Regions from separate parts of the Leclercia pneumoniae genome, predicted to be linked through region 1. Evidence: predicted binding sites of a transcription regulator. Region 1 holds the regulator's gene; each other region holds the start of a gene.
What was found. The regulator Fur, encoded in region 1, represses iron uptake genes when iron is present. The targets are predictions, from matches to a motif close to ATAATAATGAGAACNACTATCAA.

Region 1 (4,260 bases):
GTTGTGGGATCAATATGCCAATATTGTGGGCTGGCAGACCGTTCCGGTCTGGCCGCATCCGACGCTCTTTATTTGCGGTGGCAACTCACCTTACGTTACCGAGGCTTACCGTGAAGCACTTCTGGCGCAATTCCCTCAGGCCCGGGCGCATGTCATTGCGGGGGCAGGACACTGGGTTCATGCTGAAAAACCTGATGCCGTGCTACGTGCCATCCGTCGTTACCTCGCTGAAGGCGAGAATTGATTAAAAAATTGATTAAAAAGAAAGCGACCGGTCGTCTGGGGGCGACCAGTCGTTGGCGTGCTGTTTTCGGTGATGTATGATGGCGCGCTTATCGCCCGGGCTTTAGCAGGGCGTCTTTGTTTCCCCCGAAGTCTCAAAATCATGGCCAAAGAACAAACGGACCGCACGACACTAGATCTGTTCGCGAATGAGCGTCGCCCGGGACGACCGAAAACCAATCCGCTTTCGCGCGATGAACAGCTGCGCATCAATAAGCGCAACCAACTTAAACGCGATAAAAGTCGTGGGCTTAAACGCGTCGAGTTAAAATTGAACGCTGACGCCGTAGATGCCCTGAACGAACTGGCCGCGGCCCGGGAGATGAGCCGTAGCGAACTTATCGAAGAGATGCTGATGCTGCAGCTGGAACAGCTGCACGGCAAAGCCTAAGTCAGAAAAATCCCCTTCTTCTTGTTTTCATGTAGCACAGAGTGCAGTCCTGCGCGATAGCAGTTTCCGCAGGCTTCTCTGTTCTGCTATGATTGCCCTTATCCGTGGACAATTTGCGCCACCATACTATTAAGTTTCAAGAGGTTATTTTACTCATGGCTATCATCGGCATTTTTTTCGGCAGCGACACCGGTAACACGGAAAACATCGCAAAAAACATTCAAAAACAGTTGGGTAAAGACGTTGCCGATGTTCATGACATAGCTAAAAGCAGCAAAGAAGATCTGGAAGGCTACGATATTCTGCTGCTGGGCATCCCGACCTGGTACTACGGCGAAGCGCAGTGTGACTGGGATGACTTCTTCCCGTCCCTCGAAGAGGTAGACTTCACCGGTAAGCTGGTTGCCCTCTTCGGCTGTGGGGATCAGGAAGACTACGCAGAGTACTTCTGCGATGCCCTGGGTACGATTCGCGACATCATCGAACCACGCGGCGCCGTGATCGTGGGTCACTGGCCAACGGCGGGCTATCACTTCGAAGCCTCTAAAGGTCTGGCGGATGATAATAACTTTGTGGGCCTGGCCATCGATGAAGATCGTCAGCCAGAGCTGACCGCAGAGCGCGTTGATAAATGGGTTAAGCAGATTCGTGAAGAGCTGCAGCTCGACGCCATTATCAATGCCTGATTGCAATACAGCGCAGCGATGACGCTGCGCTGTATTGATAGGTAATATCAATCAAAATAATTGCTACAAATTTTTAACTTTTGCTTTCATACCTGTACAATGATCCAGGTCAAACGGGGTAGCTTGATAACAACTTTGTTGGCAGCACCACGTTTTTATAAGCATACTTTGCTTGAGGCTTGCAGTTTTCATTTAAGCATGGCAGTTCTATAATGAGACGCATTATCTCAACTGCATTTTCTGTCACTTCTCTGTTTGAAGTGAATCGTTTAGCAACAGGACAGATTCCGCATGACTGACAACAATACCGCATTAAAGAAGGCCGGGCTGAAAGTCACGCTTCCTCGTCTTAAAATTTTGGAAGTACTTCAGGAACCGGTAAACCATCATGTCAGTGCGGAAGACTTATATAAACGTCTTATCGACATGGGCGAAGAGATTGGTCTGGCTACCGTTTATCGTGTTCTGAACCAGTTTGATGACGCCGGCATTGTAACCCGTCACAATTTCGAAGGCGGCAAGTCTGTTTTCGAACTGACTCAGCAGCACCATCACGATCACCTGATTTGCCTGGATTGCGGCAAAGTGATCGAATTCAGTGATGATTCCATCGAATTACGTCAGCGCGAAATCGCCGCTCGTCATGGCATTCGTCTGACCAACCACAGCCTCTACCTGTATGGTCACTGTGCTGAAGGCGATTGCCGCGAAGACGATCACGCGCACGACGCCCGTTAATCACTTCTCGTACTCTGAGCCAACCTGACGGTTGGCTTTTTTTTGCCCATCAGAAGGCAAAAAAAACCGGTGCCGCAGATGAATGCGCCACCGGGTATGATAACAACCACTTACTGTGCGTTGTTGTTACGTATTTCCTGCCAGATTTTATCGCAGCGTTTTGCCACTTCCTGATCGTTACCTGTTTTACGCGCCTGTATACAGGCCTGATAATCCATTACGCGAACGTTCTCCTGCGTAGCAAACTGTTCATGTGCTTTCTCTTTCCTTAGCACGTTCAGCACGCTCTGGCAGGCCTCCAGTTTTTCCGGGGAGCCTTGCGCCGTATTAATACAGGCGCTGTAAGCCTCTTTCAGGCGTGAATCCTCTTTCTGTGCCGGAGAGTGGGCGCAAGCCGCCAGCCCCGAGGCCAGCACGGCCACAAGAACCATTTTTTTCAACATACTCTTTGCTCCAGTCTGCGCGATGCGCATCAGAAAATGGTGAACGGTGCGATAACCATAAACTTCACGTCACGCTCATCCTGGAAGATGTTGCCATAGCCACCAGCGTAGCTCGGAATGTCGGAGTGGTTGTCGTACTGGGTGAAGTGCAGCTTAAACATGGTGCCTTTCGCACGCCCATCCTGCAGGGTATAAATCGCGTCCAGACTGTAAGCAGACTCTTTCAGACGGTAGTTAGGATCGTAATAGGCGTCTGGGGTCGCCATATCGCCCGGTTTTACATCCCAGGCGTAAGCATAAGATGCTCCCACCGCCCAGCCTGGCAGGTTCCAGTTTTTCAGATCATACATAGCGCCAAAGAAGATTGCTTTTTCGCCATCGGCGTTGAAGTCAGAACGGTTATCCCACCATACGTCCAGTCGACCATTAGAGGAGGCGTAGGTTGGCGTCATACGTTGCAGGAAGTAACCCTGCTGCCCGTCGGCCTTCACATAGGTCCCTTCGAGGCGTAAATCCACCTGCCCTACCTTGTAGCCGAAGGTAAGCGCCTGCAGCCATGCGGTGCCATCATAAATATCGTTAACGCTGCCGTCGCTGACTTTATCGCGCGTACCGTAGAACTGATAAGTGGTGGTCAGTGGGCCGCCGATAATATCCAGTTTGTAGCTGGCTTTGGCGAAGTACTGATCGATATAGCCTTCCGCCTGGCCAAATGCCGCTTCCAGCACCAGGTTATTTTTGAAGTCATATTTCGCGCCGAAGGAGTGAAGATAATCCACTTTGGTGGTTTTATCATTTTGATAAAACTTATCCATTTCGATGTGCCACGGCGATTTATATTCGTTCGTCCACATGTAAGAGAAGCTCAACGCACCGGCATCACCGTAATCAAAGTTGGCTCCGGCCTCGGCACCCTGATAGGTACCGGGCATAAAACTCCAGTGCGGGGCTAATAGTGTCTGACCGGTTGGCTGAATATAACCGCCACGCGCCCAGACCGGGCCATATTTAAATTTCGCCGCGGCTTTATAGAGGCTGATCCCGCTCTTATCGCCGGACCAGTCTTCAGAATAGGCTTTATTACTTTTTGAGAAGGCAATTTCGTTTGGATGGGCGCTGTCGCCATTCTCTGCCATTTCAATAGCGGTGAACGCTGCAATATCCAGACCAAACATATCGGCCGCATAACCCGACTGGAAATCGAGATTGGCGTTCCAGGTCGAATGAGAAAGGTTGGTTTTATATTTATCCGCATCGGTAACATCTTTACGGTCGCGCTCGCGCTGCCAGTAATAGATGCCGCCCGTCAGAGTAGAGTCATCGATAAAACCGGCGGCCTGCACCTGAGGGGCGACCACAAAACCTGACATGGCTGTGATACCGGCGATAGCCAGCGACAGCGCACTACGTTTGCCATTAAACGTACGCATAATGTATTCCTCATTGACGATTTAAAAACGCCTTAAGCGGCGTAAAAATAAAAAAGACCTGCGGTCACGGTGGCTGGAAATATCCCCGAAATTGCCACCGCCTTTAGACTATTTTTCGCGACGCGAATTATCAATGCTTTTAAGAGAGGAAAATGCAGGATTATGACGAAGTGCACATAATCAGTAGTGTTTTGAAACATTCAACAGAAGCCAGATATTTTCATAATAAATTCAAGTAAAAATCGATAGTTAAGAATAATTATTATCTTTAATCTTTCTAAAAGTACATT
Region 2 (4,260 bases), 980 kb from region 1:
GGATGAATGTTGCGCTGGTGAACAGGCAATCGGATGGCGATAACATGCCGTGTTGAAGTGTAGTGTAGCGAAGCAGCGCCTGCATTCCGGGGTGAGAAAGAGAAGGGGAATAATGTGGCAAATACGGTGCACTGTATATAAAAACAGTACTGCGTAAAAATTCGCTGATGGCTAAGTTTTCTTATTGGGGACGAACGAGCAAATGCGTGAAGAGGACGGGAATGAGGCCAGTTAATTGGGGAACAGAGGTCGGGGAATCTAAAGCTGAGTACGTAATTATCGCATTTAACATAATATACATTATGCGCACCAAATGATTATAAGCTTAATTCTACGGTGTTTGTGTTACTGATTGCTGTGGCCGGCTTTGGCACAAACATCTTATCTTTGACTCAGCTGCGTTGGTCTGTTGCACGGGACTCTATGATTGTTGCTACAACCGCCTCTTAGCGACGTTTTCCTTCTCATCACCGGCATTATCTTTTTGACGTATCCAGGCCGACGTTCAAACCGTTTCGGCAACGCTCTACTCAATCACTCAGTCTCAGCGCCACACAGACATAAAAAAAGCCGCAAGCGGTTTCCCACTTACGGCGTCGTTATTAGCGATGACATACTCTGGCGATCAGGCTGCTTTCACTGCCCTGATTTTCTTACTGCCGGCCACATCAGACTCTGCGGTCTCATCTGGCGTTGCGCTTGCGGCATCATTTGATTCAGGGAGCTTACTGGTACGCAGAATATGCTGCACGGCCTCTTTCTGCTCGGCGAGATACAGACCCAGATTTTCAGCCTGTGTTTCATCCATCTGCATATCGCTTTGCAGCAGCCAGTCGGTGAACGCATCTGCCATATCAAGCAGTTTGTCGTAAGCGTCCGCCTCTTTCTTACTGGCAAATGTCATTTTCTCTTCACCTTTTCTTACGACTACAAATTTTGTTTCAACAGCCATTTCATGCCTCCTACTGTATTTATATACAGTATAACAGTTCCGGAATGGTGTTGCAGCCGGAATGTTGTTTATTTGTACTCCCCAGGCCAACCCCGCTGGCGCGCTATGCGCCATCAGCTTCTGGTGTCCCCTGGTGAAACCTTAGCTGCCATTGCCCATCATCACCGCATATCCAGCATGACGTGCGAAGAGCGCGTCTGCTGCCATCGGGGCTGAAGGTTCGGTAATGCAACAGAGCGACATTCTCTTTTAAGGAGATCAGCTGGAAATCGCTACTCTGAATCAGCGTGGTGGCGTCTTCATGCGTCAGCGCTTCAATGGTTTCTGTACGGCTAACCCATACACCGGAACGTGTAATCTCCCTGAACTCATGATGAAGGATCTTTTCCAGCCATTCGTCATCCTTTCGCCGGACGTTATGAAGTGAACATTCAAGCTCTGTTAATTGTTCAAGAAGTGTCACTGCGGCCTACCTCGCAGACGGATTAATTCCTGGGCCTATTCAACCACATACCAGGCTGCACTGCTACGCACCGCGGCCACGCGCCCAGTAAGCCAAAAAGCTGATCGTCTCTTTCGACACGTTGCGTTCACCAATAAGGTAACGTCGCAGATGTTTAACCGTCGTGGATTCTGCTGCTACCCAACCGTGGAAGCGGTTATCACTTTCGGCGCGATCCCACAGTAACTCGCCCTCTTCTTCTTCTTGTACTTCCTGACAGCGGGTCAGCGCATAGTCAGGCAACATCACATGCTGTTTTACCGCCTGGAGTAGCGCCTCGCCGTAGCTGGCACCGGTCAGTTCACGCGCTAACCAGTGCACTTCTGCAAAAGGCCAGGCGCTGAGATCGCTACAATCGCCCTGCTTCGGCACTTCAATAAATAGCTGAATCTGAGGCGGCGTATCGCGATGGGCCAACTGCTCCAGAATACCCTTCACTGCGGGCAACGCCGTTTCGTCCGCAATAATCAGTCCCCGTTCGGCCTCTGGATGGGGATTCCACTCATACCCACCGCTATCTTCTGGATAATCACGGTTTGGCGCCACCATCTGCAGCGCATCGCCCGGCTGTGCGCCCATCGCCCAGGCAGATGCCGGGCCATCAGTCCCGTGCATGACGAACTCTACCTCCGCTTCCCCGGCCTCAACATCGACGCGACGCAGTGTATAAGTGCGCAGTACAGGACGACGATCTTCAGGCAGTGCCTTCGTCTGTTCCCACCAGGAACCGTCGGACGTTAACGCCGCCGGGGTGCCATTCAGCGACGGGAAAAGCAGCTTAATACGTTGATCCGGCGCATCGATTTTCATATGACGCACCTCGTCACCCCTAAACACGCAGCGCAGCATCGAGGGGGAAAGCCTCTCTTTCCGCGCCAGCACAACGTTGAATAAGCGATAACTTTGCACAGCCGACATAACACCGCCTTACAGCCATAACGAACAGTTAGAGAGACCGATAGTAGCAAACGGAAATGATAATGAGAATGCTTATTACCACCCCGAAACGGGTGAGGAAATTCAGGATCGAAAGACTATCCTTTAGGAAGGCATGACTAAAAAAAGGCGTTCCTCTATGACGGATAAAGCTCAGAAGCTCGATGCTGGCGCATGGTTATCCCTGCCAGATCTTAAAAACGGCAATTTCGACGGTACGGTGTTTGGTACTCAGGTTTCTGTCCTGCGCTATACCCAGGAAGCGTATGGCGCCGGGCCATCACTGCACGTCCATACCTACCCGGAAATCTTTGTCATTCTTAGTGGAACAGCGCTGTTTAAAATCGGCGAAGAGGTTATTGAAGCGCAAAGCGGCGACGTACTCTTCGGCCCGGCCAACGTGCCGCATAAGTTCAAGAATACCGGTTCCGGCCCCCTTGAGACTCTGGATATTCATCTAAGTGAAAAGTGGACTCAGGAAGACCTGCCGGATGACGATCCCGACTGGTAGGTCTGTTGGCCTGCCGAAGCAGGCCCTGCGGCTTACTGTAAGGCGTCAAGAATGCGGTACGCGGCCCGAATACGCACAGGATTCGGGTAGTTTTTATTGGCCAGCATCACGATACCGATCTCCTTTTCCGGGATAAAGGCGATATAGCTACCAAATCCGCCGGTAGCGCCAGTTTTGTGCACCCAGGAGGCGCTCACGGGCGGTGTCGACGGCGTGATTTTCACCACGCTCTGCGGCGACAGCGCGTAGGTATTGGCGCTGCCCTCCTCCAGGGTGCGTTCGCTGACCGGCCAGTCAAGCATCTCCCAGCCCAGCCCCTGATACATCTCGCCTGCTTGCCAGTAGCGTGACTGGGCTAGCGTCACGCCTTGTTTAAGCGACTGCACTTTTATTCCAGCGGGCTGCATATTAGCCTGTAGCCATGCCGCCATATCGACAATGGTGGTTTTCACGCCGTAAGCCTCGGCATCCAGCATACCTGGCGACACATGAACAGGCTTTCCGTCGCGATAGCCCCAGGCGTAGTGCTGTTTTTCACTCGGTGGAACCTGAAGCCAGGTATGATTTAACTGCAGGGGTTTAAGTACCCGGTCACCCAGTGCCTTCTCAAAACTTAAACGTGACGGTGTCACGGCAAGTGCGCCGAAAAGGCCAATACTGCTGTTAGCATAGAGGCGTTTCGTACCCGGAGCCCACTGCGGTTGCCATTGCTGGTAAAAGCCTGCAAGCGATGTCCGATCGGTGACGTCGTCCGGCACCTGTAGGGGTAAGCCCCCTGCGGTATAGGTGGCCAGATGCAGCAGCGTGATCCCTTCCCACTGTTTGCCCGACAGTGCGGACCAATACCGGCTGGCGGGATCGTCCAGGGCTACCTCTCCCCGCGCCACCGCCTCGCCGCCCAGCACGCCGGTAAAGGTTTTGCTTACCGAACCCAGTTCAAACAGGGTTTGCCGATCGACCTCTTTGTTACCCGCGACATCGGCCAGCCCCCAGGTGAAATAGTAAGGTTTTCCCTGATAAATCACCGCAACGGCCATACCCGGTATCGCCTCTTCTTTCATCAGCGCGGTGATGACCGGCGTGACCACGTCGGCAATATTTGTGGCGCTGGTAGTAGCTGCCAGAGAGGAGCCAGACAGTACAACTAACAGAGAACAGAGGGCGACTTTCTTCATTGCGGTTATCTTCTTTCAGGGGCGATCGCTTCATCATCGCGTTAAGTAAAATGGCTTCTGAATAAACAGAAATAGCATGGCAGAGAGAGGAATTATCATATTCTGCCCCGCGCATTATAAGCCTAAAATCAGGTACTTTCGTGCCACCAGCCCGGTAATGCTTCATACCTGAACACACTCTCTG
Region 3 (4,260 bases), 1.4 Mb from region 1:
TGATCTGGAGAGAGGGTCAGGGTTATCATGGCATCGCCCTCAATATGATCAACGACATGCGCGAACTGCTCGGGATGAAAGTGGACGTGCAGTTTATCGATGATTACGCAACTGCCCTGCGAAAGCAGCAGTGGCCGGTGCGGTTACTCAATATCACTGAGTCGAAAGGTGATAACCTCACCCAGGGGCAGATTGGGCCCACCATTCCCTGGCACAATGCGTATTACCATCTTATCGGCCACCCCTTTTTGTGGGATGAAGAGAGTATCCGTAACCAGCGTATCGGGGTACTCACGGGCTCCTTTGCTCAAACCTATCTGCAACGTCGCTTCGGCGAGGACGTGACGATCGTTAACCGCGCCTCTGTCGACCAGTTGATCGCTGCCATAGAAGATAAAGAGATAGATTATATTCTCGGGGACCTCAGTACGCTGGAGTCCGCCCTTCGCGGAAATGAACTGTTCCGCGGCGTGCTCAAAGTGGCAGGGGTAACCCGGTCAGAGTTCGAGATCGGTCCCTGGGTCGCCCCTGACCATCCGCTGCATAATCTGCTGAGCCAGGTACAGCGGCTCTCCAGTTTCCGCACGCAGCTCGAACGGCAGGAAAAACCGGATACCTTACCGGAGCTGACGAAAAACAGCTGGAAGATGATCAGCGTAATACTGCTTATCGCCTCGCTATTCAGCCTCGGGATGCTGGTGATGATGTGGCGGCACATGCAGAAAAACCGGCTGGTCAATCGCAATATCGTGCAGGCGCTGGAGAAGGTCAACCGCGCACACGATGACGAAACCGGCAGCCATATTCAGCGGGTGGCGAAATATTGCGGGATGATGGCTCGTGAACTGGGCCTGCCCCGTCGTACTGTTCATGATATCGAACACTTCGCCTCACTCCACGACGTCGGCAAAATTGCGGTGCCCGATCGTATTCTGCGTAAACAGGGCAAACTCACCCCGGAAGAGTTCAGCGAAATGAAACTGCACGTGCTGAAGGGCTGGCGCGTTATTCAGGGGCTGGGACTAGGGCCCGTGGCGGAAAACATGATCCACTTCCATCATGAGAAGTGGGATGGCAGTGGCTATCCGCAGGGGCTACGCGGCGAGGAGATTCCAGTAGAGGCGCGTATTCTGGCGCTGGCGGACGTGTACGACGCCCTTCGTCAGAAGCGGATTTATAAGCCCGCCTTCAGCCATGAAGAGGCCTGCGAGGTGATCCTCGCAGGCAACGGACGCCATTTTGATCCCATGCTGGTTCAGTTATTCCGCCGTCACCATCTGGCGTTTCAGGCCATCTTCGACAGCATGTCCGATTAACTATCAGTAAAGAAAGGGGATAAACCCCGGCTATTCAGGCCATTGCGCGCGCAGGGTCACGGTAGGATAAGCTATTTCACCTCATGCAGAGTGTTCCATGAAGAAAGTATGCCTTAGTGCCCTGCTCTTATTGCTGACGGGATGTAGCGTAACCCGGCAGGCGGAAGTGAGTCGCGTCGATGTGCCGCAGGGCCTCGTCTGGATGAATTACAGTCAGGCCGCACTGCAAAATGCCCGCTACGACGCTTATGTGACAAACGGCACCGCCACCCGCGAATGCCAGGCGATGGGCTACAACACGGCCATGGCCTACGGACAGCCGGTTAAAACCTGTAGCGTGATTAGCGGCTCGCTGTGCCTGAACGAAACGGTGACCATTCAGTATCAGTGTCAGGGCTTTGCCCCAAATCCGGTGACGGCCCCCGCTTATTATTAATCTGATTGCCAGTTTACCCGGCTGGCAATATTTCGATTAAACACGAAACAGAATAATTCTCATTAATATAATTTAATAAGCCTCAATGCGTGTTATTCCCATTCGTATTATGATCATTTAATTATTTATTTTAACTTTTGCAAATACATAAATAACAAATTATAGTGGCGTTCGCGTTGACCAATGAATAATAAAACGGAGCGACACCATGCTTAAACCTGAAATGATCGACAAGCTGAATGAGCAAATGAATCTGGAGCTTTTTTCCTCTCTGCTGTATCAACAGATGAGCGCCTGGTGTAGTTACCATAGCTTTGAAGGCGCTGCGGCTTTCCTGCGCCGCCACGCTCAGGAAGAGATGACGCACATGCAGCGCCTGTTCGATTACCTGACCGATACCGGCAGCCTGCCACGCATCGCACCGGTCGACTCGCCCGTCGCTGAATATGGCTCACTGGATGAATTGTTCCGTGCCACCTATGAACACGAGCAGCTGATCACCCAAAAAATTAATGAGCTGGTTCACTCTGCTATGATCGGCCAGGATTATCCCACCTTTAATTTCCTGCAGTGGTATGTCGCGGAACAACACGAAGAAGAGAAACTGTTTAAATCTGTTCTCGATAAATTGTCGCTGGCGGGTAAATCGGGCGAAGGTCTGTACTTTATTGATAAAGAGCTGGCAACGCTCGACGCACAGAAATAATTATTCCGCGGCGCCTTTAATGGGCGCCGTTATTATTTTCAGTGTTTACATATCTTACTTTCGTCTGTTGTGAACCCCGCTTCCTGCGGAATAAATTTCCCTTTCTCGGCCAGAAAGGCCACCAGCTCTGCCGCGGTCATCTGCGCGGCTGAACAGGTGTGAAAACGTGCCTTATCACCAAAACGTGCAATAATGGCCGCCACCAGGCTCTGCCGGGTGTAGCGCTCGCCGGATGCTATCATCATGGTTAATACTTCGTGACCGTGTACCGATGCCATAAACCCTCCAGATTAAAGCCGCAGCCTACCCGTTTCGCCCTACGCTTGCCTTGCGCTGGCGCAGGTTTACATGCAGCCTGCACAGCTGGTGCAGCGCCAGTCATGGCGATTCACGGCCTGATAAAACTGGCGGTATGAGCGGCTTTCCAGCGGTATGCCCTGGTCGTAAAAGAGGTCGGTTAGCCACTCCACGTTTGCAATGATCCACTCATCTTCTTCCAGACCCTGCGCAAAGGTCTCGTCCTCCGGATCAATGATGGAGTAGATACCCCAGGTCCCCATCTCTTTTTCGCGTCGCGATTCGGGCAACGTCAGAGGCTGCCCTTGCCAGAGGATGGTCCAGTGTCCGTGACAGAGCAAATTACCTGAGCGGCTCCAGGATGCCTGAAATGGATTGCTATCCGTCATCACTACCTCATTTTTTTGATTATTTGCGGGATTTGTTTACGTTACGCCCGATTGTGCCGGGAAAACATTGTCCTTATGAAGTAGATGGATTTACCAAATTTGTTGGGCAAATGTCCGGAAAGCATGTCTAGCGAGTTTTTCCGTAAAGAAATAATTACAGAGCATGTAACGCCGGTTTGACGAGGCGGCACTTTTCCCTTACTCTGCGCCGCAAATTGGTTCGCGGTATGGTAATGCTGTAGAGGAAAGAGTGAAAAACAGAACGCTGGGAAGTATTTTTATCGTCGCCGGAACGACGATTGGCGCAGGAATGCTGGCAATGCCGCTGGCGGCTGCAGGAGTCGGGTTTGGCGTTACGCTGGCGTTGCTGGGCGGATTATGGGCGCTAATGTGTTACACCGCCTTGTTGCTGCTGGAAGTGTATCAACACGTTCCTGCCGATACCGGCCTGGGTTCGCTGGCGGGTCGCTATCTTGGCCGCTATGGTCAATGGCTTACCGGCTTTAGCATGATGTTCCTGATGTATGCCCTGACGGCGGCCTACGTGAGCGGCGCCGGCGAGCTGATTGCTTCCAGCATTAATGACTGGTTCGGTGCGGATATCGCCCCCTCTACCGGCGTGATCTTCTTTACGCTGATTGGCGGCGCGGTGGTCTGCGTGGGTACCGCCCTGGTGGATCTCTTTAACCGCTTCCTTTTTACCGCCAAAATTATCTTCCTGGTGGTCATGCTTGCCTTACTGGCACCACACATTCATCAGGTCAACCTGCTCACGTTACCGCTGGAAAAGGGGCTAGCGCTTTCGGCTATCCCGGTTATTTTTACCTCATTTGGCTTCCATGGTAGCGTACCCAGCATTGTCAGTTACATGAATGGCAACGTACGTAAGCTGCGCTGGATTTTTATCACCGGTAGCGCGATTCCGCTGATTGCCTATATTTTCTGGCAGCTGGTCACGCTGGGCAGTATTAACGCGCCTACCTTTATGGGGCTGATGGCCAACCATTCCGGGCTGAACGGTTTCCTGCAGGCACTGCGGGAAGTGGTTGCCTCACCGCACGTGGAACTGGCCGTGCATCTGTTTGCCGATCTGGCGCTGGCAACCTCGTTCCTGGG

Region 2: JZ655_RS10655 (siderophore-interacting protein) is a predicted target of Fur. The motif match lies at 2,429-2,451, and genes of this name have one in related genera.
Region 3: ftnA (non-heme ferritin) is a predicted target of Fur. The motif match lies at 1,799-1,821, and genes of this name have one in related genera.

What each region holds. Positions count from the first base shown of each region.
Region 1 covers NZ_CP071383.1:1,231,940-1,236,199, reverse strand. The annotation lists gene ybfF (esterase) at 1-244, shown strand, start outside; gene ybfE (LexA regulated protein) at 386-673, shown strand; gene fldA (flavodoxin FldA) at 829-1,359, shown strand; gene fur (ferric iron uptake transcriptional regulator) at 1,651-2,097, shown strand; gene chiQ (ChiQ/YbfN family lipoprotein) at 2,208-2,537, opposite strand; gene chiP (chitoporin ChiP) at 2,570-3,970, opposite strand.
Region 2 covers NZ_CP071383.1:2,213,564-2,217,823, forward strand. The annotation lists gene JZ655_RS10645 (YebG family protein) at 626-952, opposite strand; gene JZ655_RS10650 (nuclear transport factor 2 family protein) at 1,056-1,415, opposite strand; gene JZ655_RS10655 (siderophore-interacting protein) at 1,479-2,372, opposite strand; gene JZ655_RS10660 (cupin domain-containing protein) at 2,530-2,901, shown strand; gene ampC (class C beta-lactamase) at 2,934-4,076, opposite strand.
Region 3 covers NZ_CP071383.1:2,660,532-2,664,791, forward strand. The annotation lists gene JZ655_RS12940 (HD domain-containing phosphohydrolase) at 1-1,316, shown strand, start outside; gene yecR (YecR family lipoprotein) at 1,414-1,752, shown strand; gene ftnA (non-heme ferritin) at 1,961-2,458, shown strand; gene JZ655_RS12955 (YecH family metal-binding protein) at 2,497-2,736, opposite strand; gene JZ655_RS12960 (hypothetical protein) at 2,803-3,144, opposite strand; gene tyrP (tyrosine transporter TyrP) at 3,395-4,260, shown strand, end outside.